DNA from 4 places in the Neorhizobium descurainiae genome. Region 3 is predicted to be linked to each of the others. Evidence: predicted binding sites of a transcription regulator. Region 3 holds the regulator's gene; each other region holds the start of a gene.

Region 1 (7,636 bases), on a different contig from region 3:
GTCGTCCCATATTCTGATCGTCTCGAACATGACGCCCTTGCCGCGCCACGGCTACCGCATCGGCGTTCCAGCGGAAGGCCGCTGGGAAGTGGTGCTCAACACCGACGCGGAAATCTACGGCGGGTCCAATCTCGGCCAATCCGAAGCCTGGACGGAGCCCCAGCCGGCGCATGGCAAGGCGGTTTCCGTGTCGCTCGTGCTGCCGCCGCTGGCGACGATGTTTTTGAGGTGGCCGCGGTAGAGGGTTGGCATTTCGCGAGCTTGTAAGTCTCAAACTCTCGGCCTATCTTGCAGGTTGAATACCGAGGATATCGAAAATGGCCGAAGAGATGGATTTCGAGCGTCAGATGCTGAACCGGATGTCGGCGCTTATCGATGTTATTCAACCGCTTACCAATCAAGTCGGCAGACTGACGGATGGGGTGGGACGCTACGATGCCGAGTTTGAAAAGCTTCATAAGCAAAACAACCTGCTTCGGCAGGATATGATCGAGTTGCGATCAGGCCAGACGCAGTTGAAATCCGAACTTACTCAATTGAAATCCGACGTGACATCTCGGCTCGACGCGATCACAATACGGCTCGAAGAGATCGAAAATACCGGCGAGAAAAACGCTGCTGCAATCCGCGCCTTGGCAGCAGATGCCGTCTTGCAGCACAATGCGATCTTGAATGCCCTGCAGGAAAGCAACAAAAACGATATATCTCTACGAGAATTGGAAGAGCGGATCGTCAATCTTGAGCGCCGGATGGGAATATAACCATTTCAATCCGGTCGACCCCTCTACATAGACGTCAGTTACGCCACCCCTCCTGATACGTAACCTTCTCGACCCCGGCGAAACGCGCGACGCGCAGCAGTTCCGCCTCCAGCTTCTCCAGACGTCCGGCAGAAGCGCGCACGCCCTTTTCCAGCCATAGCCGCTTGACGTCGAGCGCATCAGCCTTGCGGTCGGCCTTCATGTCGATGCGGCCGATCATCCGGTCGCCTTCGAGGAGCGGAAAGACGTAGTAGCCGTATTGCCGCTTCGGCTCCGGCACGAAAACCTCGATGCGGTAGAAGAAGTCGAAGAGCCGTTCCGCACGATCGCGATTGCGCAGAAGCGGGTCGAAGGGGCTGAGAACCCGCACGCGCGCCGGCGGCTCCGGGATGTCGCCGAGGTTTTCCGGGAAGCCCGCAAAGGCGAATGACGGGCGCGGCTTGCCGCCATTGGCGGAGCCGATCAGCACCTCGGTCAGTTCGCCGCGATGATCGGTCACCCAGTCCTTCGCCTCCTGTGGCGTGACGAGATCCCAGAAGGCGGCGATCTCGCCGGAGGTCGCAAAGCCGAGCCTTTTCAGCGCGCTGCGGCAGGCCCAGTCGATGAATTCCGCATGGCTCACCTCCGGCTCGTGATGGCGCGGCGGAATGACCCGCTCCATCAGGTCGTAGATCTTCTGGAAGTTGGTGCGGCCGGCGATCGCGAGCTTGCCGGTGTGCCAGTAATATTCGAGCGCCGTCTTGTTCGGATGCCAGTTCCACCAGCCACCGGACTTGTGGTCCTCCACCTTCATGTCGCGCGACATGATTGAGCCGTTCTCCGCGATATGCCGGAACGTCTCCTCGAAGGCCGCGTCGAAACCCTCGCCGTGCCATTTCCTCCAGCGCTCGGCGATGATCGGCTCGCGGCGGCGAAAGCGGTGCTTCCAATAACGGAAAAGACGCGCCGGAACGATCGATGCGTCATGCGTCCAGTGCTCGAAAAGCTCGCGGTCCTTTTCCAGAAGCGCGGTCAGATGCTCCCGCTTGTAGGTCTGGTTGCGCGAGAACAGGATCATGTGGTGGGCGCGCTCGACGGTCGCGATGCTGTCCACCTGGACGAAGCCGAGGTCGTCGATCAATTGCAGGAGGCCGGCCTTGGTGAGCGCGCGGCCGGGCGGGTCGGAAAGCCGCTGCCGTTCGAGGAAGATTTTTCGCGCCTGATCGTTCGGAATGAGAATCGACATGCGCAGGAGACTAGAATGCCGTCGCCGCAGATTCAATGTTCATGTTTGGTTCCGAATTCCCCTCGCCCGCCTTCCGGTCTATAGAGCGCTCCAGACATCGAGGGACAGGTTTGGACATCCGTTTCGAACAGGCCGAAGCGCGTTTCGAGGGACGCACCGTGCTTCATCCGCTGACGCTTTCGCTTGATCAGCGCCGGATCGGCGTGATCGGCCTCAACGGCTCCGGCAAGACGACCTTCGCGCGGATGATCAACGGCCTCGTCGTGCCGGCTGCCGGCCGCGTTACCGTCAACGGCTTCGATACGGCAAAGGACGGCGACAAAGTGCGCGCCGAGGCCGGCTTCATCTTCCAGAACCCGCAGAACCAGATCATCCTGCCGATCCTGAAGGAGGACATCGCATTGGGCCTCAAGGGCCGGAAACTTCCGAAGCAGGCGACGGAGGCGGCGGTCGAGGCCGTACTTCTCCGGTTCGGCATTTCCCACCTTGCCGACAGGCGGGCGCACGAGCTTTCCGGCGGAGAATTGCAGCTTGCGGCACTCGCCTCCGTGCTCGTCACGAAACCCGAAATCCTGATCCTGGACGAGCCGACCAACCAGCTCGATCTGAAAAACCGCGATCTCGTGGAGCGCACGATCGGCGGCCTCGACGAGAATGTCATCGTCATCAGCCACGACCTTTCGCTGATCGCGGATTTCGACCGGGTGCTGCTGTTTCATGAGGGCAAACTCGCCGCCGACGGCATTCCGCAAGAGGTCATCGCCCGGTACCGGGAAATCGCGGCATGAAGACGCTCTATGTCGAGGGCGATACTTTTCTCCACCGGCTCCCGCCGAGGGTGAAGCTCGTGGTGCTTGCGCTTTCGAGCCTCCTTCTCTTCCTGATCGATTCGCCTCTCTTTCTCGCGGCCGCCGCCACCTGTGGCGGTGGCATCTATGCCTCGCTCGGACTTGGATGGCGCCAATCCTTCTTCCGGCTGCGGCCGATCCTGCTGACGATCGCCATCGTCGCCCTCTTCACGCTCGTCCTCAACAGCCCCGGCCAGGCGCTCATCGTCCTGCTGCGGCTGACGGCGCTGGCCCTCCTGGCGGCAGCCGCGACGGCCACCACGAGCACCGGCGATTTCATCGACGAGATAACCCTGGCGGCCCGGCCGCTGGAACGGGCGGGCCTCATTCGAGCCGCCGATATCGGCCTTTCGATCGGCCTTGTGGTGCGTTTCGTGCCGGAGGTTCTGACCCGCTACCAGGCCATCCGGGACGCCCACCACGCGCGAGGGTTGAAGCCCCGGCCATTGACGCTCGCGGTCCCCTTGATCATCCTGACGCTGCGAAACGCCGACGAGATTGCCGCCGCCATTGACGCCAGGGGCATCCGGGCGCAAAAGTGATTCATTATCAGCATTAAGGAATCCTGTATCATGTCCACCCGGGATCTCGTTCTGGCCGCCCTGTTTGCCGCCATCATCGTGGCGCTCGGCCTGGTGCCGCCGATCATGCTCGGCTTCATTCCCGTGCCGATCACCGCCCAGTCGCTGGGCGTCATGCTGGCGGGCGTCATCCTGGGGGCGAAGCGGGGCGGCTTTGCCGTGCTTCTCGTCCTGCTGCTCGTCGCGATCGGCCTGCCGGTGCTTTCCGGCGGACGCGGCGGGCTTGCCACCTTCGTCTCGCCGACCGCGGGCTATCTGGTCGGCTGGTTCTTCGCAGCCTACGTCACCGGCTATCTTGCGGAGCGCTTCGTGGACCGCTCCCAGAGCGGCATCGTGCAGACCGCCGGCTTCTTCCTTGCCGCGCTCGCAGGCGGCGTCGTGGTGGATCATGCGCTTGGCGTGGCCTACCTCGCCTACGGCACGGGCACCGGCCTAGTGACCGCTTTCATGGGCGATCTCGCTTTCGTCCCGGGCGATGTGCTGAAAGCCCTGATCGCGGCTTTCGCCGGTCGCGCCGTCATGGCCGGCTATCCGCTGCTGCCGCAGCGGGCCTGATCGAGACAGGCTCAGTCCAGATACTGATAGAACCAGTCGCGCAGGTCTTCGGGCAGCGCGACCGGCTCCCGGCTTGAAGGATCGTGCGCCGTCCAGACGATCTCGGCCTCCGCCACCGCCTCCTCATCGCGCAGCATGTGCACCAGGAAGGCCGCGGACTTTCCGCCGATCTTGCTGACGCCGACATGCATATGCACGAGGTCGCCGAGCCTCAGCGCCGCATGGAAGGTGCAGGTGATCTTGCCGATGGTGAAGAAGGGATCGCCCTTCTGGGGCTTGCGGCGACGCCAGAATTCCGCCACGGCCTCCTCCGCCCGGACAACGTAAGCCGACCGCGACATTTCCCCATGCATGTCCACGTCGCGGAACGGGACACGGAATTCCTGCGATTTGACCGTATCTTTAGCCACCACGCCCTCTAGGTTGAATATCCCCATGTAAGACCATTCCTTCGATCCAAACAAGCGGAGGCGCAAGGGGATTCGCCTTGAAAAAATACGGCATCTGCGCCATGTCGGAGATGTCCGCCCCGGGCTCACACCTCACGAGGCCGCCTTCATGACCACGCGCCTTTACGAACACGCGATCTTCCTCGAGCATCAGACACCGGAAGGGCATCCCGAAAGGGCCGACCGGCTGCGGTCGCTCAATATCGCGCTCCAGCACCCGAATTTCGAAAAGCTCGACCGGAAGGAAGCGCCGCAGGCGAACGAGGATGCGGTCCTGCTCGCCCATCCGGAAGAGCATCTTCGCGCCGTCATCCGCGACATTCCGGAGGAGGACGGAATCCGGCAGATCGAGGCCGACACCTATGTGGGGCCGAAGAGCTTGCAGGCGGCGCTCACCGGCATCGGCGGAGCGATGGCAGCCGTCGACGATGTCATTACCGGCAAGGCGGACAATGCCTTCGTCGCCGCCCGGCCGCCGGGACATCACGCCGAAAAAGACAAGGTGATGGGCTTCTGCCTGTTCAACAATGCCGCGATCGCCGCCCGCCACGCGCAGCGGAGACACGGGATCGAGCGTGTCGCGATCGTCGACTGGGACGTGCATCACGGCAACGGCACCCAGGACATCTTCTGGGACGATCCTTCCGTGCTGTTCTGCTCGACCCACCAGATGCCGCTCTATCCCGGCACCGGCGCCAAGGACGAGACCGGCACGAAGAACAATGTCGTCAACGCGCCGCTTTCCCCGGACACCGGCAGCGAGCATTTCCGCGAAGCCTTCAAAGCCCGGGTGCTGCCGGCGCTCGAAAACTTCCGGCCGGATTTCATCGTGATTTCGGCGGGTTTCGACGCCCATCACCGCGACCCGCTGGCGCAGATCAACCTCGTCGGCAACGATTTCGACTGGGCGACGGGGCGGGTGATGGAGATCGCCGGCAAATATGCCGGCAACCGGGTCGTCAGCCTGCTCGAGGGCGGCTATGATCTGGAGGGCCTGGCCGAATCGGCCGGCATGCACATCATGAGACTGATGAGAGGATAAGGAATGACCGAGAACACCGAGACTCTTGGGTCCACGGGCGATGTGAGCGGCTATTCCTTCGAAAAGGCGGTCGCGGAACTCGAAAGCATCGTCGCGCGGCTGGAACGCGGCGACGTGGCGCTCGACGAATCCATCGCCATCTACGAGCGCGGCGAAGCTTTGAAGAAACATTGCGAAAAGCTGCTCACCGCCGCCGAGAACCGCATCGAGAAGATCCGCCTCGACCGCAGCGGCAAACCGCAGGGCGCCGAGCCGCTCGACGGCGAATAACACCAAAGTCGTACGACCATCGCCACGATCGCGTCACAAAGCGATTGACGCACCGTGACCGCCTCCCCATGATAGCCGTTACCGAATGGTTGCTTTGGGAGGAGACAATCGTGATGCTTGGCGCGAAATCCAGCAAAATCAATCTCATGTTTGCCGCGACGCTTGCCGTTTCGACGGCGTTTTCGGTGGCCGGCACGAAGGCCGCGGAATTCATCAACGTGCTGACCGGCGGGACGTCCGGCGTCTATTATCCGCTCGGCGTCGCGCTTTCGGAAATCTACGGCCAGGGGATCAAGGACGCGCGCACGCAGGTGCAGGCCACCAAGGCATCGGTCGAGAACCTGAACCTTCTGCAGGCCGGCCGCGGTGAGATCGCCTTCTCACTCGGCGATTCCGTCCAGGAGGCCTGGAAGGGCAACAAGGAAGCGGGCTTTCCCGCAAAGCTGGACAAGCTGCGCGGCATCGCCGCCATCTATCCCAATTATATCCAGGTCGTCGCGAGCGCCGATTCCGGCGTGAAGACGCTGGCCGACCTCAAGGGCAAGAGCCTGTCGGTCGGAGCTCCTGCCTCTGGTACGGAGCTCAACGCACGCGCCATCTTCGCCGCGGCGGGCATGTCCTACAAGGATCTCGGCAAGACGGAATACCTGCCCTTCGCCGAATCCGTCGAGCTCATCAAGAACCGCCAGCTCGACGCCACGCTGCAATCCGCCGGCCTTGGCGTCGCTTCGATCCGCGACCTCGCCACCTCGCTGAAGATCAACGTCGTGGCGATCCCGAAGGCCGAGGTCGAGAAGATCGGCGCGCCTTACGTCTCCGCCGTCATCCCGGCCGGGACTTACGAGGGCCAGACCGCGGATGTGGAAACGGCCGCTGTCGGCAACTTCCTGATCACCCATTCGGAGGTTTCCGACGAAACGGTCTACCAGATGACCAAGCTGCTCTTCGAGAACCTTCCGAAACTCGCGGCATCGCATGCCGCCGCCAAGGCGATCGACCCGAAAAAGGCGCTGAACGGCATGCCCGTGCCGCTGCACCCCGGCGCCGAGCGGTACTACAAGGAAGCCGGTTTGATGAAGTAGGGACTGGAGTCGCGTACGCTGCAAGTCCCCTCCCCAACCCCTCCCCACAAGGGGGAGGGGCTTAACTCGCCGCACCGCCTCCGATCCGGAAAACAGGCGCTGCCGCGGGTCCTCTCCCCCCTTGTGGGGGAGATGGCCGGCAGGCCAGAGGGGGTACGATAAACCAGAAAGCTTATTGAGAGCCCGAATGTCCGCGACCACGATGCAGAGCCAGAACGCGCCTCATTCCGCCGAGGAAGCCATAGAAGGCCTGCCGGCCGGATTCGGCGAAGGGCTCACGGGACGCATCGCCTTCTGGATCGCCTTCGCCTTCACCCTCTTCCAGCTCTGGACTGCCGCCTACGGCACGCTCGCGAGCCAGATCGTGCGCGCCATGCATGTCGGCTTCCTGCTGCTCCTCGGGTTTGCGCTGTTCGGCAATCTCGTCGCCAAGACCAAAGCCGGGAAAATCTGGTTCTGGGCGCTCGGCATTCTCGGCTTCCTCACCGGCGTCTACAACTGGGTCTTCTATCACGACCTGATCCTGCGCAGCGGTTTCATGACGACGCCCGACCTTATCGTCGGAGCCGTGCTGATCGTGCTCGTCTTCGAGGCGGCGCGGCGGCTGATGGGCCTGCCGCTGACGATCATCGCCGGCATCTTCCTCGCCTACTGCTTCCTCGGCCAATATGCGCCCGGTCCATTCGTCCACCGCGGCTATGATTTCGAGCAGATTATCGAGAATTTCTCCTACGGCACGGAGGGCATCTACGGCACGCCGATCTACGTCTCGGCCGCCTATATCTTCATCTTCGTCGTCTTCGCCGCGTTCCTGGAACGGGCC
Region 2 (7,636 bases), on a different contig from region 3:
GCGGAACCGAAGCCCGAGGCACAAGAGACCGTCACCTTCAATGCCGGCGACGTGAAGTCGTTTTCCGGCGCCTTTCTGGCGGCGCGAACCGCCGATGTGGACCACGACTACCCGACCGCAATCTCGCTTTACCGCAAGGCGCTCGGCTTCGATCAGGCCAATCTGGAAATCCGCGAAAGGCTGATGATCTCGCTCCTGCTCAACGGCGATTTCGAGGAAGGCCTTGCTGAAGCCGAGGCGTTGAAGGACGACGCGGCTGTCGAGCGGATCACCAAGATCGTCCGCGGCCTCGACGCGCTGCGCGACAAAAAGTTCGACACGGCGAAAAAGATCCTCGCCTATGACGGCCCGAACGATCTCGACCGGCTGACGCACCAGCTTCTCTCCGCCTGGGCGGATATCGGCGCCGGCAAGGGCAGGCAGGCGATGGCCGGCATCAACAATCTCAAGGGCCCGGCCTGGTACAAGGTCTTCACCGATTACCATCTGGGCGCCATGGCGCTCGTTGCCGGCGATATCGGCACGGCGCGGCGGCACCTCAACACGGCCGTCACCAATAACGAGGCCGTCGCGACCGCGCCCGATACCTTCATGCGCGCCGTGATGGCGCTCGCGCGTCTCGAAGCGGCTGCCGGCAACAGGCAGAAGGCGCTCGATGCGATCGCCGTCGGCGACGGCATGGTCGCCAATTATGCGCCGCTGAAGGCGCTGCGGCAGAGCATCGAAAAGGGCGAAAAGCCGCAGCAGCAGGTCACCACAGCCGCCGAAGGGGCGGCCGGCGTGCTCTTTTCCATCGGCGGCGCGCTGAACCGCCAGGGCGCCGAGGACATGGTCTCGCTCTACCTGCAGATCGCACACGCGCTCGATCCGAAGAGCGCCGACACGCTGATCATGCTCGGTGGCCTGGCCGAGAAGCTCGAACAGCCGGACCGCGCCATCCAGTTCTATTCCAGCGTGCCGGCCGATTCGCCGATGCGGCGGATTTCCGAATTGCAGCTCGGCCTGACGCTTTCAGAAACCGGCAAGGTCGACGAAGCCAAGCAGCACCTGAAATCCCTGATCGATTCCGATCCGACCGATATCCGCAGCTATATCGCCTATGGCAGCGTGCTTTCCGAGGCCAAGGAATACAAGGCCATGGCGGAAACCTACGACAAGGCGATCGAGGTGATCGGGCCCGTGCCGAAGCCGGGCGACTGGACCGTCTTCTTCCAGCGCGGCATCGCCTACGAGCGGCTGAAGCAGTGGGAGAAGGCCGAGCCGAACTTTCGCAAGGCCCTGGAGCTCAATCCCGAACAGCCGCAGGTCCTGAACTATCTCGGCTATTCGCTGGTCGACATGAGCAAGAACCTCGAGGAGGGTCTCGACATGATCCGCCGCGCCGTCGATGCGCGGCCGGACGACGGTTACATCGTCGATTCGCTCGGCTGGGCCTATTTCCGCATGGGCCAGTTCGACGATGCCGTGACCGAGCTGGAACGCGCCGTTCAGCTGCGCGCCGGAGACGCGACGATCAACGACCATCTGGGCGACGCCTATTGGCGCGTCGGCCGCAAGCTCGAAGCCGTCTACCAGTGGAACCGCTCGCTGATCTCCGAAGGAGAGGACGTCAACCGCGAGCATATCAAGGAAAAGATCGAGAAGGGCCTGCCGCCGCTCGATCCGAACCCGACGACCGCCCGCAGCCAGGCCGATCCCGTTGCGCCGCCTCCGCCGCCGGCAGCTCCCGACAAGAAGTCCTGATGCTTTCCGACACGTTTCGTGAAACGAGGCCCGCCGACGAGGCGGGCCTTTTCGAATTGGCGCCCGCCAAGATCAATCTCGCACTGCATGTGACCGGCCAGCGGGCCGACGGCTATCATTTGCTGGAAAGCATCGTGACTTTTACCGATACGGGCGACCGGCTGGGCTTTGCGGCGGCGGAAGCGGACGACTTCGCCGTTTCCGGCCGGTTCGCCACGCTCGTGCCCGCCGACGCCGAAGGCCGGCACGGCAATCTGGTGCTGAAGGCCCGCGACCTGCTGCGCCGGGCGTTGATGAACAGGCGCGTCGCGGCACCGCCCGTCGCCATCCATCTCGAAAAGAACCTGCCGGTTGCAGCCGGGATCGGCGGCGGTTCGGCGGATGCCGCCGCCACGCTGCGCGGCCTGCTGCGCTTCTGGAATGCCGGCCTGCCGGAAGAAGAGCTTGCGGCGCTTGCCCTGTCGCTCGGCGCGGACGTGCCCATGTGCCTCAAGGGCGGGGCGCTGATGGCAAGAGGCATCGGCGAGGACCTGACGGCGCTGCCCGCCCTTCCCTCTTTTTCGCTCGTGCTCGGCAATCCGCTCACCGGCGTTTCGACGCCGGACATCTTCCGGCGGCTGGCGCGCAAGGACAATTCTCCGATAGGGCTGCCGATCGGGACTTTCGACGGCGACTGGCTCGCTTTCCTGAAGACGCTGCGCAACGATCTCGAACCGCCCGCCCGCTCGCTGTTGCGCGAGATCGACCAGATTTCCGGCATGATCGGCGGCGAAGGTGCGGTGCTGACGCGCATGTCCGGTTCGGGGGCCACCTGTTTCGGGATATTTCCTTCCCCGGAAGCGGCCAGAAAAGCAGCGGAAAACCTTAACGGCCAGAAGCCGGACTGGTATTTTCAGGCGGTTGAGACCGTGGGAACAGGATCATGAGCAGGATCGACGAAACCCGTCCCTTCATTCCCGTCGGCATTGCCGTGCTGACCGTCTCGGACACGCGCACGCCGGAGAACGACAAGTCCGGCGACACGCTCGTCGCAAGGATCGCCGAGGCCGGCCACCGGCTGAAAGCCCGCGCCATCGTGCCGGACGACAGGGAACGCATCGCGGGCCAGGTGCGCGACTGGACGCTCGATCCGGAAATCGACGTGGTGATCACCACCGGCGGCACGGGCTTTACCGGCCGGGACGTGACCCCGGAAGCGCTGGAACCGCTCTTCGAAAAGCGGATGGACGGCTTTTCCGAAGTCTTCCACCGCATCTCCTACGACAAGATCGGCACCTCGACGATCCAGTCGCGCGCCACCGGCGGTGTTTCGAATTCCACCTTCATCTTCGTGCTGCCGGGCTCGCCCGGCGCCTGCAAGGACGCCTGGGACGGCATTTTGAAGGCGCAGCTCGACTATCGCCACATGCCCTGCAATTTCATCGAGATCATGCCGCGGCTCGACGAGCATCTCAAACGTGGCTCCAACTAGCTCCTCGTGCCGGGCAGAACCGGGATCGTTTGCCAGCTTTCGCCGCTGAGAAGGATGCAGTTCAGGCCTCCGGCATTGGTCACCAGAAGGGTCCAGCTGCCGTTCTCGCCGACATAGATCTCGATGATCGTCTTCGGGTTGACGAGCCCCGCGGCGGAGAGCTTCTCGGCATAGTTGCTGGAGAGAAACTCGACGATTTGGGAGTGCTCCGCGCAGCCGAGAACGGCCTGTGAGGCCGCGGCCGCCGGATATGCGACCAGCCCCGCCAGAAACAGGATAGCCTTGATGGGTCCGCGGACCATGCTGCGTTTCATGACGCACCTCCTTTCGCCGGAAGTCCGGCAGAAGAGGAGTGTTCCGCTGACCTGTTCTGCCGTGAACCGGCATTTCGCGGCCAACCGCCAAACATGCATCGCGGGCTGCGCCGCAATGCAATTATGACTCCAACCGCGCTCGATTTCCATCGATATCGCAGGCAGCTTGCCGCATCAGCGTGCCGCGTGCGCGACCCAGGCGGGGATCATCTCGCTGGCCAGCTTCGAAGCCTTCTGCCCCTTGGCGAGCGCCTCCAGGTCCATGCCGGACTTTGCGAGCGCGATCGCCTGCCGCTTCGGCAGCAGAAGGCCGTATTCCAGAGGCGGGACCGCACGACCGATGCGCTTGAAGAACGGCAGCCGGTACGTCCGCGACGGGGCGAACCGCGCCGGCTGCCTGTTGAGCGCGATATATTCCATCACCTCGTCGATCCAGCCCGCCTGCGGCCGCGCGCCCGGCTGGGCCAGAAGCAGCCATTCGCCGCGGGCGCTGCGCAGGATATCCTTGATGTCCCAATGGGTGTGAAACCGGCAGCCGGCCGCATCCGCCACGCGGGAGGAACCGTCCCGCGAGCCGTGATCGAGCACGACAACATCGCTCACAAGGCCTTCCACCGCGCCGGAGACGAGCACCGATAGGGTCTGCGCCAGCTCCGATTCCTGGTCGCGGCATTCCATGATGACAGTCAGCATTCCTGACATGTACCGCATCGCAGCAGGGAACGCCAGAAACGGTTTTCAAAATTTGTTCTTGCAATGTTCTCATTTTGCGGCTAGGAATTTAATCCATCAGGAACGGGGAAGTTTCCCCGTCAGGAGCACCCATGAACGAGCTGTCCCAATTGCGGCAGGCCGCTTTCGCGCCTGCTCATACGGCCGATATTGCCGATGCGCTGGTGAAGTCGTCCGGCCTGCGGATCGAGGTCGAGCGGCGGCGCGGGCGCGGCGCGGGCCTGAACCCGAGCGGCCGTTTCGAGGAGGAACGCCGCGAGGCCTTCGACGACGGCTGGCAGACGATCGAGGAGCTCGAACCGTTCAAGACCGAGGTGCAGGTGGAAAAGCCGCGCACGGCGATCACCCGCAACGAATCCCCCGACCTTTCCTTCGACCGCTCGATCAATCCCTATCGCGGCTGCGAGCACGGCTGCATCTATTGCTTCGCCCGTCCGACGCACAGCTATATGGGGCTTTCCCCGGGGCTCGATTTCGAATCGAAGCTCTTCGTCAAGCCGGACGTGCCGAAACTGCTCGAACGGGAGCTCAGCAAGCCGGACTACAAGGTCCGGGCGATCGCCATCGGCACCAATACGGATCCCTATCAGCCGATCGAGCGGGAATGGCGCATCATGCGGCAAATCCTCGAAGTGCTGCAGAAGGCCAATCATCCCGTCGCGATCGTCACCAAGTCGGCGCTGATCACCCGCGACATCGACATCCTCTCCGATATGGCTTCGAAAGGGCTCGCCAAGGTCGGCATTTCCGTTACCACGCTCGACCGCAAGCTTGCCCGCACCATGGAGCCGCGCGCCTCGACCCCTCCCAAGCGCCTCACCGCCATCAAGGCGCTGACCGATGCCGGCATTCCGACAGCGGTCATGGTGGCGCCCGTCATCCCGGCGCTCAACGACCACGAGATCGAGCGCATCCTGGAAGCGGGGCACGCGGCCGGCGCGGCCGAAGCAAGCTATGTGCTGCTGCGCCTGCCGCTGGAAGTGAGCCCCCTCTTCCGCGACTGGCTGCTGCAGAACTATCCGAACCGCTACCGGCATGTCATGTCGCTCATCCGCTCCATGCGCGGCGGCAAGGACTACGATGCCGAATGGGGCAAGCGGATGAAGGGCGCCGGACCCTATGCCTGGCAGATCGGCCGGCGCTTCGAGATGGCCACCAAGCGGCTCGGCATGGTGCGCCGCGGCCTGCCGCTGCGCGACGACATCTTCATCCGGCCGGACGGCGGCGGCATCCAGCTTTCGCTGCTTTAGGGCGGCCCAGCCTTTTTCGCGCGCCTGCAGGTCGGCGGGAAGCAGGGTCGGGCTCCAGAATTACAACAACATTCGGGCATGCAGACCCCGGATTTCAGAATTGCAGTTTTCGGCACGTTTCCGCCTCCGTCTCGTGCCGGAATCTCCCCGGTTCCACCGCCGCCCCAGTCGGAGCGCGCTTCTCGACCTCGGTGGATAGCGACGCCGCATCGCTTGTCCGGGGTTGCAGGAGATCGGGTCGGCGTGCGAGGTTGCCGCCATGTTGCCTCGCACGTCACCCGATTCTCCGATGCTCTTCGAAGAAGTGCCGCTCGTTCCGGACTTCAGCCTGGAACTGCTTGCACGCAAGGCCGGTCACTGGCCGGTCGCCGGGACGGACGAGGCAGGGCGCGGCCCGCTTGCAGGCCCGGTGGTCGCAGCGGCGGTGATCCTCGACCCGGACAATATTCCGGACGGCCTCAACGATTCCAAGCAGCTCACCGCCGCTCAACGGGAAATCCTGTTCGAGGCGATCATGGCGACGGCGGAGATCTCGATCGCCGCCTCCGGTCCCCGCCATATCGACGAGCGCAACATTCTGCGCGCGAGCCTCGACGCCATGCGCCGGGCGGTGGCCGGCCTTGCCGTCACGCCGTCCTACGTGCTTGCCGACGGCCGCGACGTGCCGCAGGGGCTCTGCTGCCCCGGCAAGGCGGTCATCCAGGGGGACGCCCGTTCCGTCTCGATCGCCGCCGCCTCGATCATCGCCAAGGTCACCCGCGACCGGATGATGGCCCGTGCCCATGCAGTATTTCCGCTCTACGGTTTCGCGAACCACGCGGGCTACGGCACGCCGCAGCACCGCGCCGGCATCGAAGCGCACGGCCCCTGCCGCCTTCACCGCATGAGTTTCCGGCCGCTTCGCAAGGACGACCTGCCGGAGGCGTAAAGCCCATGGACATCCGGTTCCGTCTCTTTGCCGAAACGGACTTGCCGGAATACCGGGCCTGGTTCGCGGATGCCGAACTCAATCATCGTATCTCCTATCCTGACGACATCTGGTTCCGGCATGTACATCAACCGGAAAATGCCTGCTGGGCCGTCAGTGACGAGCATGGGCTCGTCGCCGTATTGCAGGTGGATCGGGAGGGCGGGACCGGCTATCTCGATATCGCCCTCCGCCCCCACCGGCGCCGCCGCGGCCTCGGGACGGCGATGCTGAGCGCTTTCCTTGGAGCGCCGGGACGCGCTTACGAGATCATCGAAGGCCGCATCTCTCCCGATAACGCTGCGGCCCTTGCCCTTGTTCGCCGCTGCGGCTTTACCCTTCTGCCTGACCTTGACGACGACGGATTTGTCCGTGCGCTTTACGCCTCTCCGAATGCGTAGATCTTCCAAAACGAAAAGGCCGGGTTTTCGCCCGGCCTTTGGAAGTCCCTATCTGATCGCAATCAGTTCAATCGCGACTGCACCTTGCCGACGGCATCCTTGAAGAGCGTGTCCTGGGTGGCGGCATCCGCCTTCCTGGCGATGACGCTTTCGGCAGCGGCAATCGCCAGGTCGACCGCGGCGGCGCGTACGGCGCCGATCGCCTCGGTCTCGGCCTGCTTGATCTTCTGCTCCGAGAGCGCGTTGCGGCGGGCGACGAATTCCTCCGTCCTCTGCCGGGCTTCCTCGGTCAGAGCCGCAGCCTCGCGCTCGGCATGCGCGACGATCTGCGCCGCTTCCGCTTCGGCTTCCTTGCGCTTGCGCTGGTACTCGGCGAGCAATCCCTGCGCTTCCTCGCGCAGGCGCTTGGCTTCGTCGAGCTCCTTGCGGATGTTGTCGGCGCGCTCGTCGAGCGACTTCGCCATCATGCCCGGCACCTTGAGGTAGACAATCAGAACGAAGAAGAGGATGAGGCCGACGAGGGCGAAAAAGGTTGCATCGAATGCCATCTCGATCAGGCCTCCGTCTTCGCGGCCGCAACCGCAGCCTTGATATCGTCGCCGTTCGCCTTGGCGCCGATCAGCTGATCGACGATGGCGGAGGCGGTTTCTTCAGCGATCTGGCCGACCTGAGCAAAGGCTTGCGCCTTGATCTCGCCGATGCGGGTTTCGGCAGCGGCGAGCTTGCCGGAAAGTTCCGCCTCGATCGCGGCACGGTCG
Region 3 (7,636 bases):
TTCGATCGGGTAGCCGCGATGCAGCAGGATGCCTTCGTCGCCGTCGATATAGGTGATCTTGGATTCGCAAGAGGCCGTCGAGGTGAAGCCCGGGTCGTAGGTGAAGGCACCGGTCTGCTTGTAGAGAGAGCCGATATCGATCACGTCCGGACCGATGGAACCCGACCTTACCTGCAGGTCGACTTTCTTGTCGCCCAGTACCACATTTGCGCTTTTATCCGTCATGCTGATCCTCCAACCTTTTGGCGGCGTGGCGCCCAAAAAGCGCCACAAGAATTAAGCGTCCCATGCCTTGCTATATGATCCTAAAGCTGATGCCAAGCTGTCCTGGCGGCATTTTGTGCAGCGCGAAAATCTCTCGGGCCGCGGCTTTTGCTTGGATATCCAACTTCCTGTTGCAGGGTGGTTCGACCCGTCCGGATTGCCGAGATTTCCTGGGCGGTTGACGGCGTGCCGGGAAGCGCGCAGGTTGCATTTGTCGCATGTTTGGCGACGGGGCGGGCTGGGCGTTTCATGTCGGAAGACACTGCGTTTCCGAAACTGACAAAGGTGCGGAGGCCGACCTCCCGGCCGCCCGGTTGGCTGCCAAGCGGAGGCGCATCCGACTCGGACGCTTTTCATGATCCCGCGCCCGTTCCGGTCTACGAGAGGCTGCCGGCAGTCCGCGCGCAGGGAAGTTCCCTGCGGCGCGGGCTCGGCCCCTTGCGTCGCTTCTGGCGCAACAGTCCGGCGATGCTCGCGGAGGAGGCCGCGCACGGACATGCCTTCCTCTTCGTTCCTGTTCTTGTCGGCGCCGGCGCCGCGTGCTGGTTCGCCTTGCCGCGAGACCCGGCTTTCTGGCCGTTCTTTCTGGCTTTCTGCATCTTTGCCGCGCTTGCGGTCGTCACTCGGCACCGTGCCGGCGGCATGCGTTTCCTTCCGCTCGGCATGGCCCTTTTTCTCGGCGGCATGATGCTGGCGGAGCTTGAAGCCTGGCGGCGGGACACGGTCGTTCTCGATTCGCCGGTGACGACCGCGCTGGCTGGCGTGGTCGAAAGACGCGAGGTCGATGCGGATGGGCGCTGGCGCTACGTGGTCCGTGTCGAACGGACGGCCGATCCCGAGGTCAAGCGTCCGCCGGAACGGGTGTCGCTGCTTGCGAGGGCTCGCCACGAGCCGGCCGAAACCGGCGAGACGATCGGCGGCCGGGTACGCATCTCGCCGCCGTCGGGCCCGGCGCTGCCCGGGCTCAACGATTTCGCCTTCTCCTCCTATTTCGACGGTATAGGTGCCGTCGGGTTCTTCTACGGCGCGCCGAAAAGAGAGGCGGGCCCGGCGCCCCCGCGCGCCTGGTTTGCGGAAGTCGAAAGCCGGCTTTTCGATCTGCGCAGCGCGATCGCGACCCGTATCCGCGAGGCGGTGCCGGGTGACGCCGGCGCCTTCGCCGCCGCGATCGTGACGGACGAGCGGCGGGCGATCTCCGAGGAAACGACCGAGGCGCTGCGCCTTTCGGGGCTTGCCCATATCGTCGCGATCTCGGGGCTCAACATGGCGCTCGCCGCCGGCATCTTTTTCGTCGGCGTCCGCACCGCGCTTTCATTCTTCACCGGTTTCGCGCAGGCCTATCCAGTCAAGAAGATCGCCGCTTTCGGCGCGCTTCTCATGGCGACCGCCTATTACCTGATTTCCGGCTTCGGGGTCTCGGCGGAACGGGCCTATATCATGATGGCGGTGATGCTCGTCGCGGTCTTCTTCGACCGGCCGTCGATCAGCCTGCGCAACGTGGCGCTCTCCGCCCTCGTCATCATCGCCATCTCGCCCTCGGAAATATTGGGCCCGAGCTTCCAGATGTCCTTTGCCGCGACCGCAGCCCTGGTTGCCGGCTACGCGCTCTGGAAACATCGGGCGGAAAAGCGCGATCCGGAGCCGCTGCCGTTCCGTCACCCTGCGGTGACGCCGGTTCTGGCCTCCTGGAATTTCGCCGCCGGCATCTTCGTGACATCGCTGATCGGCGGCATCTCTACGGCGATCTTTTCCGTCGAGCACTTTCATCGCATCGCGACCTACGGGCTGGCCGCCAATCTCGCCGCCATGCCGGTCATCTCCTTCGTGGTCATGCCGATGGGGCTGATCGGCATGCTGCTGATGCCCTTCGGGCTGGACGCGCCTTTCCTGAAGCTCATGGGGCTCGGTCTGGAGGCGGTGATCGCGATCGCCAAGCACGTGGCGGCCTGGGGCGGCGACGTCGGCATCGGCCGCCAGCATCCCGGGTTCCTCGCGGTGGCGACCGCGGGTTTTCTTCTGTTGACGCTGCTCAGAACCAGGCTCCGGCTCGTCGGTATTCCGTTCCTCGCCGCGGCCCTGCTGCTCTCCTGGCAGGAGCGCTCGAAACCCCTCCCGGATCTGCTGGTTTCCGAGGACGGCACGATGGTTGCGCTGGTGAACGGAGAAAATGTTGCGGCGAACCGCAGCCGCCCGCCGGATTTCATCTACGGCCAATGGAAGCGCGCGCTTCTCATTGGCGATCCCGTAAAGCCGGAAATGTCACCGCCGAGGGACAGGTCGCCCGATGCCGAATCTTCCGGGACGAAATCCCCGGATGCCGGGGCGGCCGAACGGCGTGACCTGACCGCAGAGGAAATCGAAACCGCCCGAGCCCGCATCAGGGAGGCGCCTGCCGGCCATTTCATCTGCACGCCCCGCATCTGGTGCGCCACAAGGACCGCCGCAGGCGTCATCGTCGCGTCCGTAGAGGACGGTCGCTATGCCGGCGCGGCCTGCGATGCGGCCGATCTCGTCATCGCGCCACGCGCCCGCTTCGACCGCTGCCGTTCCGGCGCGCTGATGATCAACGGCGATACGCTGCGCAGGACCGGCGCCCTCGAAGTATTTCTCAACGGCGCCAGGGAGATCCGCCATTGGCGGATCCATGCCGCCATGGCCGGCCGGGACCGTCCCTGGACCCGACACCGCCATTACGACTGGCGGAGCCAGACATTCAACTCGGCGCTGCCGGAAGCGCTCCGGCCGCTGATCAGTGATAGCGGCGGATGAGGCCGACGAGCTTGCCCTGGATCTTCACCCGGTCGGGGCCGAAGATGCGGGTCTCGTAAGCCGGGTTCGCGGCTTCGAGCGCGATCGAGGCGCCGCGGCGGCGGAAGCGCTTCAGCGTCGCTTCCTCGTCGTCCACCAGCGCCACGACGATATCGCCGGGATTGGCCGTATTGCTGTTGCGGATGATCACCGTGTCGCCGTCGAGAATGCCGGCCTCGATCATCGAGTCGCCCTTGACCTCCAGCGCGTAGTGTTCGCCGGAACCGAGCATCTCGGCCGGCACGGCGATGTCATGCGTGTTGTTCTGGATGGCCGAGAGCGGCACGCCCGCCGCGATGCGGCCCATGACGGGAACCGTGGTGGCGCTGGAGACGTCGTCGTTCGCAGCCGGCTTTGCAGGGACGGCGGCGACAGGCTGCGTCTTGCCGAGACTGCCTTCGATGACGCTCGGCGAAAAGCCGCGGCGTGGCTGCAGGCTCGGCTGATAGGCTTCCGGCAGCTTGATGACTTCCAGCGCCCGCGCCCGGTTCGGCAGGCGGCGGATGAAGCCGCGTTCCTCGAGTGCCGTGATCAGCCGGTGGATGCCGGACTTCGATGCGAGGTCGAGCGCATCCTTCATCTCGTCGAAGGAAGGCGGCACGCCGGATTCCTTCATGCGTTCGTGAATGAACAGAAGCAATTCCTGCTGTTTGCGCGTGAGCATGTGTTGGCACCCTGAGAGTCGGAAACAAATCCAGAACGGACACTATATGTTCCATATGTGTTCCGCAAGTCCCTAAATTTTGGTGAAGTATGGTGATTTTTTCTTCATGGAAGAACGCCACATATCTCTTTTCTCGCCACTTGCGCGGAGCCGGTCCGCTGCCAATGTAGTTTTTGCTGTACCGCATTCTGGGGGCCATCGCGTGAATGCAAGATCGATCGACCATCTCGTCCTGCCGGTGGCGCAGCTGGCGCTTGCGCGCTCGCGGTTTTCCGAGCTTGGTTTTACTGTGGCAGCCGATGCGTTTCATCCGTTCGGCACGGCCAATGCCTGCGTGTTCCTCTCGGACGGCGCCTATCTCGAGCCGCTGGCGATCGCCAACCGCCGTCACGCGTCTGCGGCGGCCAAGCGCGGTAATGTCTTCACCGCGCGCGATCTTGCTTTCCGCAAGGCAAGGGTGAGGCAGGGCTTTTCCGCGCTCGCGGTTGCCACCGTCGATGCCGCCGCCGATCACCAGCGCTTCAAGCTCAGGGGCGTTTCGGCAGGCGATATGCTGGAATTCTCCCGCGGCGTGAGGATGCCGGACGGTTCGCAAACCGAGGCAAGCTTCCGGCTGGCCTTTGCGGGCGACGATCGCACGCCGGATTTCTTCCTCTTCTCCGCCCAGCGCATCAACCCGCTGCCGGCCGATCGCGGCGAGCTGGAACGCCACGCCAACGCGGTCACCGGTTTGAGCGAGATCGTTCTTTCAGCCCCGGTGCCTTCCGAATTCACGCCGCTGATGGAGCAGGTGCTGATGACGGAAGCGGAGATCGAACCGTCCGTCATCAGGCTTGCCGCCGCCAATGCCCGCATCCGCATTGCGCAAGACCGGGACCTTGAGGCGGAATTCGCGCTCGCGCCGGTGCCGGATGCCGGGGGGCTCCGGGGCCGGGCGATCCTCTTCAAGACGGCCGATCTTGCCGTGACAGAGATCACCCTTGCTGCTAATGACGTCGCATTCGTCCGCCGGGAAGGCCGTGTCCTGGTGCAGGCGGCGCCCGGCCAGGGCGTCATGTTCGGTTTCGAGGAATAGTCTCATGGAAGTGTCCGCCAATCCGCGTGTCTTGGTCGGCGAAGGGGAGGGCAAGGTGCTGTTTGCGCAGGATGCGCGCCTTTCGCTGATCGCCGGCCCCTGCCAGATGGAAAGCCGCGACCATGCCTTCATGATGGCCGGTGCCCTGAGGGAGCTCTGCGGCAAGCTCGGCATCGGTCTCGTCTACAAGTCCTCCTTCGACAAGGCGAACCGCACCTCGATTTCCGGCAAGCGCGGCATCGGGCTCGAAAGCGCCATGGAGATTTTCGCCGATCTGAAGAAGGAATTCGGCTTTCCGGTGCTGACCGACATCCATACGGAAGAACAATGCGCGGTCGTCGCGAAGACCGTCGACATCCTGCAGATTCCGGCCTTCCTCTCCCGCCAGACGGATCTGCTGGTCGCCGCAGCCAGGACCGGCCGCGTCATCAACGTCAAGAAGGGGCAGTTCCTGGCGCCGTGGGACATGAAGAACGTGCTGGCCAAATTCACCCAGAGCGGCAATCCGAACGTGCTCCTGTGCGAGCGCGGCGCCTCCTTCGGCTACAATACGCTGGTCTCCGACATGCGCTCGCTGCCGATCATGGCGGCGCTGGGCGCGCCTGTCATCTTTGACGCCACCCATTCGGTGCAGCAGCCGGGCGGGCAGGGCGGTTCGTCCGGCGGGCAGCGGGAATTCGTCGAGACCCTGGCGCGGGCGGCCGTCGCCGTCGGTGTCGCGGGCGTCTTCATCGAGACGCATCAAGACCCGGACAATGCGCCCTCCGACGGCCCGAACATGGTGCATCTGAAAGACATGCCGCGGCTGCTCGAAAAGCTGCTGGCCTTCGATGCCGTCGCCAAGGCTGCCTGAACCGCCCGCCTGAAAAAGCGCGAAAAGCGGCCGCATTGTAATTTTCGTGTCATTGACTATGAGACATTTTCAGTGACCTCGAACCATAGAAATCCGACGTCCAAGCCAGGGAGAGTCTTTTGACCGCCATTACCGATATCATCGCCCGCGAGATCCTCGACAGCCGCGGCAACCCCACCGTCGAAGTGGATGTCTATCTCGAAGACGGCTCTTTTGGCCGTGCGGCCGTTCCCTCGGGCGCGTCGACCGGCGCGCATGAGGCGGTCGAGCTGCGCGACGGCGGCAAGCGCTACCACGGCAAGGGCGTGGAAAAGGCGGTCGAGGCGGTCAACACCGAGATCTTCGATGCGATCGGCGGCTTCGATGCCGAAAACCAGATCCAGATCGACAGGACGATGATCGCGCTCGACGGCACGCCGAACAAGTCGCGCCTCGGCGCAAACGCCATCCTCGGCGTCTCCCTCGCCGTCGCCAAGGCCGCCGCCGAATCCGCCGGCCTGCCGCTCTACCGTTATGTCGGCGGTCCGAACGCCCATGTCCTGCCGGTTCCGATGATGAACATCATCAACGGCGGCGCCCATGCCGACAACCCGATCGATTTCCAGGAATTCATGGTCATGCCGGTCGGCGCCGACACGCTACGCGACGCGGTCCGCATGGGCTCGGAAATCTTCCACGTGCTCAAGAAGGAGCTCGCCGCCCAGGGCCACAACACCAATGTCGGCGACGAAGGCGGTTTCGCCCCGGGCCTCAAGAGCGCGCCGGAGGCTCTCGACTTCATTATGAAATCGGTCGAAAAGGCCGGCTACAAGCCGGGTGAGGATGTCTTCCTGGCGCTCGACTGCGCCTCGACGGAATTCTTCAAGAACGGCAAGTATGTGATGGAAGGCGAGGGCCGCACGCTCGAAAGCGGCGCCATGGCCGACTATCTCGCCGAACTCGTCGGCAAATACCCGATCATCTCGATCGAGGACGGCATGGCCGAGGACGACTGGGACGGCTGGAAGGCATTGACGGACAAGATCGGCGAAAAGTGCCAGCTCGTTGGCGACGATCTCTTCGTCACCAATTCCGCCCGCCTGCGCGACGGCATCCGGATGGGTGTCGCGAACTCCATCCTCGTGAAGGTCAACCAGATCGGCTCGCTGTCGGAAACGCTCGACGCCGTCGAGACCGCCCACAAGGCGCGTTACACGGCCGTCATGTCACACCGGTCGGGCGAGACGGAGGATTCGACCATCGCCGATCTTTCCGTCGCCACCAATTGCGGTCAGATCAAGACCGGTTCGCTGTCGCGCTCCGACCGGCTTGCCAAGTACAACCAGCTCATCCGCATCGAGGAAATGCTGGGTCCGCAGGCGGCTTACGCCGGCCGCTCGATCCTGAAGGCTTGACGTAGTCGCACCGCTCGGCAGCCCCTCATCCGGCCGCCGCCACCTTCTCCCCGCCTGCGGGGAGAAGGACGTATGCCGCTTCGGCTTCTCCAATTCAGTCCGCTTCGTGAGGCACGTTCCCTCTCACCGCTCGCGGGGAGAGGGTTAGGGTGAGGGGCATAGGAAATCTCTCCCGATCTCTCTCGTCCGCATGGACTCGATTCTAGTTAGCGATTGCTTAATCAAGTTCTGCGAACTTGAAATTCTTCCGGATCGATTGTGCGATCCCTCCGTAAAAAGCGTGGCTAGGCGTCGAGTTGGCATGTGGACCAAGCATCATAAGAAAAGAAAATTCGGCCGTTTCGTCCTTCCCGCCATCACCGTCGCCTTCCTTTCATACTTCGGCTATCATTCCGTGCATGGTGATCTCGGCCTGATCGCCACGGAGGAATTCGAGCGCCAGCGGCAGGCGCGGGCGGGGGAACTCGCCAAGTTGACCGCCAGGCGCGAGGCACTGGAGCGGCAGGTGCAGCTGATGAGCGACGGTTCGCTGGAGAAGGATATGCTCGACGAGATCGCCCGCTACCAGCTCAACGTGT
Region 4 (7,636 bases), on a different contig from region 3:
GCTGCGATCGGCCGCAGAGGCTCGGGCTTCACGTCGGGCGCCTGATGGGCCGGTGCCTCGGCTTGTGGCGCGGATAACGGTTCCGAAGCCGGCGCCGGCGGAAGGGGTTTTGAGGGCGGCGCGGCGGCGGGAGCGGGGCGAAGCGCCTCGCGGGCGGCAAGGTTTTCCGCCGCCGGCTCGATGCGGAGCTCCGGAGGTGCCGGACGCTGGGCCGGAGCGGTTCGCGGCCCGGCAACCGGCATGGCGGAGAAGGGAACCGTCATATCCTGAGGCTCCGAAGGCGCAGAACGGCTTGCGGCAGGCGCGGATGCTGCCCGCATGCCGGTTGCGGCAATCGAAATTCCGCTCTCGATGACGATATCAGTCGGTCCGCCGATCATGATCAGGTGCTCGACGTTGTCGCGGCGCACGAGAACCAGGCGGCGGCGCGTGTCGACCGCGGCGGCGTCCAGCACCTGCAGCCGCGGCTGGCGGTTCTTGCCGCCGCGCACGAAAGGCGAGGGGCCGTTGCGGCCGCGGATCATCCACAGCACGCCGATCAGCAGGATGAGGCCGACGCCGACGCCGACGATCGCGATCACGAGGCGGCCGCCATAGGCGCTCATCAGGTCTTCGAACATCTCTTGCCACTCCTCATGTGAACGCTGCCTTAAAAAGACGACTTTTTTCCAGCCGAGGCAAGCCGCCGACCGTCATTCTCCCGGCCTGAAAATACAGGACGGAATGGCAAAGATAGGTCGCGCCGGCAAACTGTCCCGGGTTTTATGGACTTGCGGAGCTTTTTGCTTCATCTGCAACTTGCTAAGAAGGAATCGCGGGATTTTCGTTCCCGGGAATATCCATGGCCGGGGCGCCGGCCGAAATGCGAGGAATTGATGACGAAGTTGCAGCAAGGCGGCAACTACGAAGCGCCCTTGGTGGATCGCGGGTCGCGCGGCGGCGCCATCATCCGGATCGTTCTCCTGGCGCTCGTGCTCTGCGGCGTGGCCGCAGGCTTCGTGTTGTTCCAGCACGCGCTCGACAATGAAGTCGTGCTCGGCCTTCTCGGCATCCTGGCGATGGTCGGCATCTTCTTCCTGGTCTCCTCCATCATCGGCTTTGTCGAGGTGATGCCGCAATCCCGCTCCGACGAGCTGGCGCGCGGCTTTCTCGCCAATCATCCCGACGGCATCCTGATCACCGATCCCAGGGGCCGCATTCTCTATGCCAATGCCGCCTATGGCCGCATGACCGGTGCGACCAAGGCGAGCAACGTGCAATCCCTCGAAGCGCTTCTCTCCAAAACCCGCGAATCGACCGAAGCGCTCTACCGGCTGACTGCGGCGCTGCGCGAGGGCCGGGAGGGCCATGAGGAATTCCGGCTTCTGCAGCCGCTCGGCCGTGCCACCGGCAATGGTTCCGGCGCGCACTGGTATCGGCTGAAAGCACGTCTGTTGGGACCTACGGGGAAAGGTCAGCTCGATATCTGGCAAATCAGCGACATCACCTCGGAACGCGAGGATCAGGAGCGGTTCTTCCGCGAATTGCAGAATGCCATCGACTATCTCGATCATGCCCCGGCCGGGTTCTTCTCCGCCGGCAAGAAGGGCGAGATATTCTATCTGAACGCCACGCTGGCCGAATGGTTGGGCATCGACCTTACCAAATTCGTGCCGCGCTCCATGACGGTCGCCGATCTGGTGGCGGGCGAGGGCATGGCGCTGATCCAGTCCGTGCAGGCGGCCCCCGGCCTCGATCGCACCGAAACGCTCGATCTCGATCTGCGCCGTGCCAACGGCCAGAGCCTGCCGGTGCGGCTGGTGCATAGTGTCAGCGCCACCCGCGACGGTGCGCCCGGCGAAAGCCGCACGATCGTGCTGACGCGGCCGAAGGGCGGCGAGGGCGACCAGTCGGCCTCCGCCATGCGCTTCACCCGCTTCTTCAACAATACGCCGATGGCGATCGCCTCGGTCGACGGCGGCGGAAAAATCCTGCGCATCAACGCGCCGTTCCTGAAACTATTTGCCGGGGTCGTGTCCCGCGACGAAGTGGAGGCGGGCGCCGATCTCGAGCGCATCGTGCACGAGAATTCCCGCCAGCAGCTGATGCAGGCGCTCGCCGCCGCCAAGGACCGGCAGGGCGATATCGCGCCGATCGATTCGCGTCATCCGGGCGACGAGAACCGCTACGTGCGCTTCTATGTGAACGCCGTCATCGACGAAAGCGACGAGGCGCCGGAAGAGGCGGCGATCGTCTATGCCGTCGAGACGACCGAGCAGAAGGCGCTCGAAACCCAGATGGCGCAGACCCAGAAGCTCAATGCGGTCGGCACGCTGGCGGGCGGCATCGCGCATGACTTCAACAACGTGCTGACTGCGATCCTGCTTTCCTCCGACCATCTTCTTTTGCAGGCGCGCCCCTCCGACGCGAGCTTTGCGGACCTGATGGAAATCAAGCGGAACGCCAACCGCGCGGCGGTGCTGGTGCGCCAGCTTCTCGCCTTCTCGCGCAAGCAGACCATGCGGCCGGCGGTGTTGAACCTCACCGATGTCGTGGGCGATCTGCGCATGCTGGTCGACCGGCTGATCTCCGGCACGAACGTGAAGCTGGAAGTGGATTACGGCCGTGATCTCTGGCCCGTCCGCACCGATCTGTCGCAATTCGAGCAGGTGTTGATCAATCTCTGCGTCAATGCGCGCGATGCCATGCCCCAGGGCGGCACGATCCTCATCAAGACCCGCAATGTCTCCGCCAGCGAAGCGGCGGGTTTCCATCAGGCGGACCTGCCGGCCGAGGATTTCGTCATGGTGGAGGTTTCCGATACCGGCACGGGTATTTCGCCGGAGATCATGGACAAGATCTTCGAGCCCTTCTTCACGACGAAGGAAGTGGGCAAGGGAACCGGCCTCGGCCTTTCCATGGTCTATGGCATCGTCAAGCAGTCCGGTGGCTATATCTATCCGGAATCGGAAGTCGGCCGCGGCACGAGCTTCCGCATCTTCCTGCCGCGCTATGTTCAGGAAACGCCGGTCGTGGTGCAGGAGGCCGCCCACGCGGCCGATGCTTCGGGCGGGCAGGCCGCCCCGCCGCCCGTCGTGTCCGCTCCGCCTGCCGAGGACCTCGATCTGACCGGCAAATCGGCGGTCGTCCTGCTGGTCGAAGACGAGGAAGCGGTCCGCCGCGGCGGCAAGCGCATGCTGGAAACGCGAGGCTATACGGTGCATGAGGCGGGCTCCGGCACCGAAGCGCTGGAGATCATGGAGGAGCTTGAGGGCAAGGTGGATATCGTCGTCTCCGACGTCGTCATGCCGGAAATGGACGGGCCGACGCTGCTCACCGAGCTGCGGAAATCCTATCCCGATCTGAAATTCATCTTCGTCTCGGGCTATGCGGAGGACGCTTTCGCCCGCAACCTGCCGGCCGACGCCAAGTTCGGCTTCCTGCCGAAGCCGTTCTCGCTGAAGCAGCTTGCCGTGGCTGTCCGCGAGATGCTCGATTCGGACTGAGGGCAGGGTCGCCTCCCGTTTTTTTAAGCATCGCGATTCGTCTTGGAATTGCCGCCAAACATTGTTTTCGTTGGCGGATTTTCCACATATGGCAGATCGTGAACATCACGAGAACGGAATTGGAATAATTATTTGAAGTCAATCTGTTGATCGGCCATTGCAAAATGAGAACAAAGCGGGTACATCACCTTTATCGGCTGCTTCATTGCTTGCGCGGCGGCAATAACTTAAAGGTGGGATCGGATGGCACAGAATAGTTTGCGGCTCGTAGAGGATAAAGCGGTGGACAAGAGCAAGGCGCTGGAAGCGGCACTGTCGCAGATCGAACGATCCTTCGGGAAGGGGTCGATCATGAAGCTCGGCTCGAACGAGAATATCGTCGAGATCGAGACGGTTTCCACGGGTTCCCTCAGCCTCGATATCGCCCTCGGCATCGGTGGTCTTCCCAAGGGCCGCATTGTCGAGATCTACGGTCCGGAAAGCTCGGGCAAGACGACGCTGGCGCTGCAGACGATCGCCGAGGCCCAGAAGAAGGGCGGCATCTGCGCCTTCGTCGATGCCGAACATGCGCTCGATCCGGTCTATGCGCGCAAGCTTGGCGTCGATCTCCAGAACCTTCTGATTTCCCAGCCGGATACCGGCGAGCAGGCGCTTGAGATCACCGATACGCTGGTCCGCTCCGGCGCGATCGACGTGCTGGTCGTCGACTCGGTCGCGGCGCTGACGCCGCGCGCCGAAATCGAAGGCGAGATGGGTGACAATCTGCCGGGCATGCAGGCCCGCCTGATGAGCCAGGCGCTGCGCAAGCTGACCGCCTCGATCTCCCGCTCCAACTGCATGGTCATCTTCATCAACCAGATCCGCATGAAGATCGGCGTCATGTTCGGTTCGCCGGAAACCACGACGGGCGGCAACGCGCTGAAATTCTATGCTTCGGTCCGCCTCGACATCCGCCGCATCGGTCAAGTCAAGGAGCGCGAGGAGGTCGTCGGCAACCAGACCCGCGTCAAGGTCGTCAAGAACAAGATGGCGCCTCCCTTCAAGCAGGTCGAATTCGACATCATGTATGGCGAGGGTGTCTCCAAGACCGGCGAATTGATCGACCTTGGCGTCAAGGCGGGTATTGTCGAAAAGTCCGGCGCCTGGTTCTCCTATAACAGCCAGCGCCTTGGCCAGGGCCGCGAAAACGCAAAGCTCTTCCTCCGCGACAATCCGGAGCTCGCCCGCGAGATCGAAATGTCGCTTCGCCAGAACGCCGGCCTCATCGCAGACCGCTTCCTGCAGAACGGCGGCCCGGACGCCGAGGACGGCGACATGGCTGCCGAAATGTAAGCGGTTCTGTCGCACTCGGAGCTTCTCCGGCCGCTGCTTTTCAAGCCGGCTGCCCATCGAAAGATGGGCGGCCGGTTTCTCGTTCGTCTGGACAGCCAGGGGCGTGGACGATACAAGCCTTTGGTTTTCGAATAACAAGACCGCATCCGGCGGTAAAAAGGGCGTAGCATGAGCGGCGTGAATGAAATCCGGTCGACCTTTCTCGACTATTTCCGAAAGAACGGACACGAGGTCGTGGCCTCCAGTCCGCTGGTTCCGCGCAACGATCCGACGCTGATGTTCACCAATGCCGGCATGGTGCAGTTCAAGAACGTCTTTACGGGTCTGGAGAAGCGCCCGTATTCGACCGCCACGACCTCGCAGAAATGCGTGCGGGCCGGCGGCAAGCACAACGATCTCGACAATGTCGGCTATACGGCCCGCCATCTCACCTTCTTCGAGATGCTCGGCAATTTCTCGTTCGGCGATTATTTCAAGGAACGGGCGATCGAGCTGGCCTGGAAACTGGTGACCGAAGGTTTCGATCTTCCCAAGCACCGGCTGCTGGTGACGGTCTATTCCGAGGATGAAGAAGCGGCTGTGCTCTGGAAGAAGATCGCCGGTTTCTCCGACGACAAGATCATCCGCATTCCGACCTCCGACAATTTCTGGCAAATGGGCGATACCGGCCCTTGCGGCCCCTGTTCGGAAATCTTCATCGACCAGGGCGAGAACGTCTGGGGCGGCCCGCCCGGCTCGCCGGAAGAGGATGGCGACCGTTTCCTCGAATTCTGGAACCTCGTTTTCATGCAGTTCGACCAGACGGCGCCGGGTGAACGTACACTCCTGCCGCGCCCGTCGATCGACACGGGCATGGGCCTCGAACGCATGGCCTGCGTTCTTCAGGGTGTCCAGAGCGTGTTCGATACCGACCTGTTCCGCACGCTGACCGATACCATCGAGGATGTCATGAGGGTCAAGGCGGAAGGCAGCGCCAGCCACCGCGTCATTGCAGATCATCTGCGCTCCTCGGCCTTCCTGATTGCCGACGGGGTTCTGCCGTCGAACGAAGGGCGCGGCTATGTTCTGCGCCGCATCATGCGCCGCGCCATGCGCCATGCGCAGTTGCTGGGCGCCAAGGAGCCGGTCATGTACAGGCTCCTGCCGGCGCTGGTGCAGGAAATGGGCCGCGCCTATCCGGAACTGGTGCGGGCGGAATCGCTGATTTCCGAAACGCTGAAGCTGGAGGAGACGCGCTTCCGCAAGACGCTCGAACGCGGCCTGTCGCTTCTTTCCGATGCGACGAATACGCTCGGCAAGGGCGATATGCTCGACGGTGAGACGGCCTTCAAGCTCTACGACACCTATGGCTTCCCTCTCGACCTGACGCAGGATGCGTTGCGCGCCCGCGAAATCGGCGTCGATCTGGCCGGCTTCACCGACGCCATGGAGCGCCAGAAGGCGGAGGCCCGCTCGCATTGGGCAGGCTCCGGCGACAAGGCGACCGAGACCATCTGGTTCGAGCTCAAGGACAAGTTCGGCGCAACCGAATTCCTGGGCTATGACACGGAAACGGCCGAAGGCGTCGTCCAGGCGATCGTGCGCGACGGCAAGGCGGTCGACAGCGCATCGGCCGGCGATCGGGTGCAGGTTGTCGTCAACCAGACGCCGTTCTACGGCGAATCCGGCGGCCAGATGGGCGATACCGGCGTGATCGCCACCGACGATGCGAAGCTCAACGTCACGGACACGCAGAAGAAGGGCGAGGGCCTGTTCGTCCATGCTGCGACCGTCGCGGAAGGTATGCTGAAGGTCGGTGATGCCGTGGCGCTGACGGTCGATCACGACCGCCGCTCGCGCCTGCGGTCGAACCATTCGGCCACCCACCTACTGCATGAGGCGCTTCGCGAGGTGCTCGGCACGCATGTCGCGCAGAAGGGGTCGCTTGTGGCGCCCGAGCGCCTGCGCTTCGACGTCTCGCATCCGAAGCCGATGACGGCGGAGGAGCTGCAGAAAGTCGAGGACATGGCGAATGCCATAGTTCTGCAGAATGCGCCGGTCAACACGCGGCTGATGAGCGTCGACGATGCGATTGCGGAAGGCGCGATGGCTCTCTTCGGCGAGAAATACGGCGACGAGGTTCGCGTGGTCTCCATGGGCAATGCCATCGAAGGGCCGAAAGCCGGCAAGCCTTATTCGGTCGAGCTCTGCGGCGGTACGCATGTGAACGCGACGGGCGATATCGGCCTGGTTCGCATTCTGGGCGAAAGCGCGGTCGGCGCCGGTGTCCGCCGTGTCGAGGCGGTGACAGGCGAGGCGGCGCGCGCCTATCTCGCCGAGCAGGACGAACGTGTGAAGGCGCTCGCCGGTGCGCTGAAGGTGCAGCCGGGTGAGGTGGTTTCGCGCGTCGAGGCACTGATAGACGAGCGACGCAAGCTCGAAAGGGAGCTGACGGATGCCAAGCGGCGGCTCGCCATGGGCGGTGGGCAGGGCGGCTCGATTGGCGACGTCCGCGAGGTTGCCGGCGTCAAGTTCATGGGCAAAGCGCTGACCGGCATCGATGCCAAGGACCTGAAGGGGCTTGCCGATGAAGGCAAGGCAAGCCTCGGTTCAGGCGTGGTGACCCTGATCGGCGTTTCGGAAGATGGCAAAGCGAGCGCTGTCGTTGCCGTGACGCCGGATCTGACCGACCGGTTCAGCGCCGTGGATCTGGTGCGCGTCGCGTCAGCGGCGCTTGGCGGCAAGGGCGGCGGCGGACGGCCGGACATGGCCCAGGCCGGCGGCCCGGATGGCGCGAAGGCTGACGAGGCGCTGGAGGCGGTGGCAACCGCGCTCAGTGC

What was found. Region 3 encodes LexA, which represses DNA repair genes until DNA is damaged. Its sites were predicted from a motif close to TGTTCNNNNTGTGTTCNG; they were not measured.
Region 1: a site for LexA is predicted at 2,023-2,040, ahead of ACMGE0_RS12995 (energy-coupling factor ABC transporter ATP-binding protein). Genes of this name have one in related genera too.
Region 2: a site for LexA is predicted at 4,275-4,292, ahead of ACMGE0_RS13255 (glycosyl transferase). Genes of this name have one in related genera too.
Region 4: a site for LexA is predicted at 3,652-3,669, ahead of recA (recombinase RecA). Genes of this name have one in related genera too.

Annotation. Positions count from the first base shown of each region.
Region 1 is NZ_JBLFFK010000006.1:71,450-79,085, forward strand. It holds gene glgB (1,4-alpha-glucan branching protein GlgB) at 1-241, shown strand, start outside; gene ACMGE0_RS12985 (hypothetical protein) at 318-761, shown strand; gene ACMGE0_RS12990 (winged helix-turn-helix domain-containing protein) at 796-1,986, opposite strand; gene ACMGE0_RS12995 (energy-coupling factor ABC transporter ATP-binding protein) at 2,097-2,774, shown strand; gene ACMGE0_RS13000 (CbiQ family ECF transporter T component) at 2,771-3,376, shown strand; gene ACMGE0_RS13005 (biotin transporter BioY) at 3,407-3,970, shown strand; gene ACMGE0_RS13010 (acyl-CoA thioesterase) at 3,982-4,407, opposite strand; gene ACMGE0_RS13015 (histone deacetylase family protein) at 4,529-5,461, shown strand; gene ACMGE0_RS13020 (exodeoxyribonuclease VII small subunit) at 5,465-5,731, shown strand; gene ACMGE0_RS13025 (TAXI family TRAP transporter solute-binding subunit) at 5,878-6,813, shown strand; gene ACMGE0_RS13030 (TRAP transporter permease) at 7,001-7,636, shown strand, end outside.
Region 2 is NZ_JBLFFK010000006.1:126,735-134,370, forward strand. It holds gene ACMGE0_RS13235 (tetratricopeptide repeat protein) at 1-1,743, shown strand, start outside; gene ACMGE0_RS13240 (4-(cytidine 5'-diphospho)-2-C-methyl-D-erythritol kinase) at 1,743-2,669, shown strand; gene moaB (molybdenum cofactor biosynthesis protein B) at 2,666-3,214, shown strand; gene ACMGE0_RS13250 (hypothetical protein) at 3,211-3,528, opposite strand; gene ACMGE0_RS13255 (glycosyl transferase) at 3,703-4,221, opposite strand; gene ACMGE0_RS13260 (PA0069 family radical SAM protein) at 4,353-5,510, shown strand; gene rnhB (ribonuclease HII) at 5,770-6,438, shown strand; gene ACMGE0_RS13270 (GNAT family N-acetyltransferase) at 6,444-6,878, shown strand; gene ACMGE0_RS13275 (F0F1 ATP synthase subunit B) at 6,941-7,426, opposite strand; gene ACMGE0_RS13280 (F0F1 ATP synthase subunit B) at 7,432-7,636, opposite strand, start outside.
Region 3 is NZ_JBLFFK010000005.1:269,831-277,466, forward strand. It holds gene gltA (citrate synthase) at 1-225, opposite strand, end outside; gene ACMGE0_RS12435 (ComEC/Rec2 family competence protein) at 514-3,033, shown strand; gene lexA (transcriptional repressor LexA) at 3,014-3,736, opposite strand; gene ACMGE0_RS12445 (VOC family protein) at 3,939-4,811, shown strand; gene kdsA (3-deoxy-8-phosphooctulonate synthase) at 4,816-5,664, shown strand; gene eno (phosphopyruvate hydratase) at 5,784-7,058, shown strand; gene ACMGE0_RS12460 (FtsB family cell division protein) at 7,360-7,636, shown strand, end outside.
Region 4 is NZ_JBLFFK010000010.1:96,310-103,945, reverse strand. It holds gene ACMGE0_RS18280 (flagellar biosynthetic protein FliO) at 1-620, opposite strand, end outside; gene cckA (cell cycle histidine kinase CckA) at 765-3,485, shown strand; gene recA (recombinase RecA) at 3,729-4,817, shown strand; gene alaS (alanine--tRNA ligase) at 4,986-7,636, shown strand, end outside.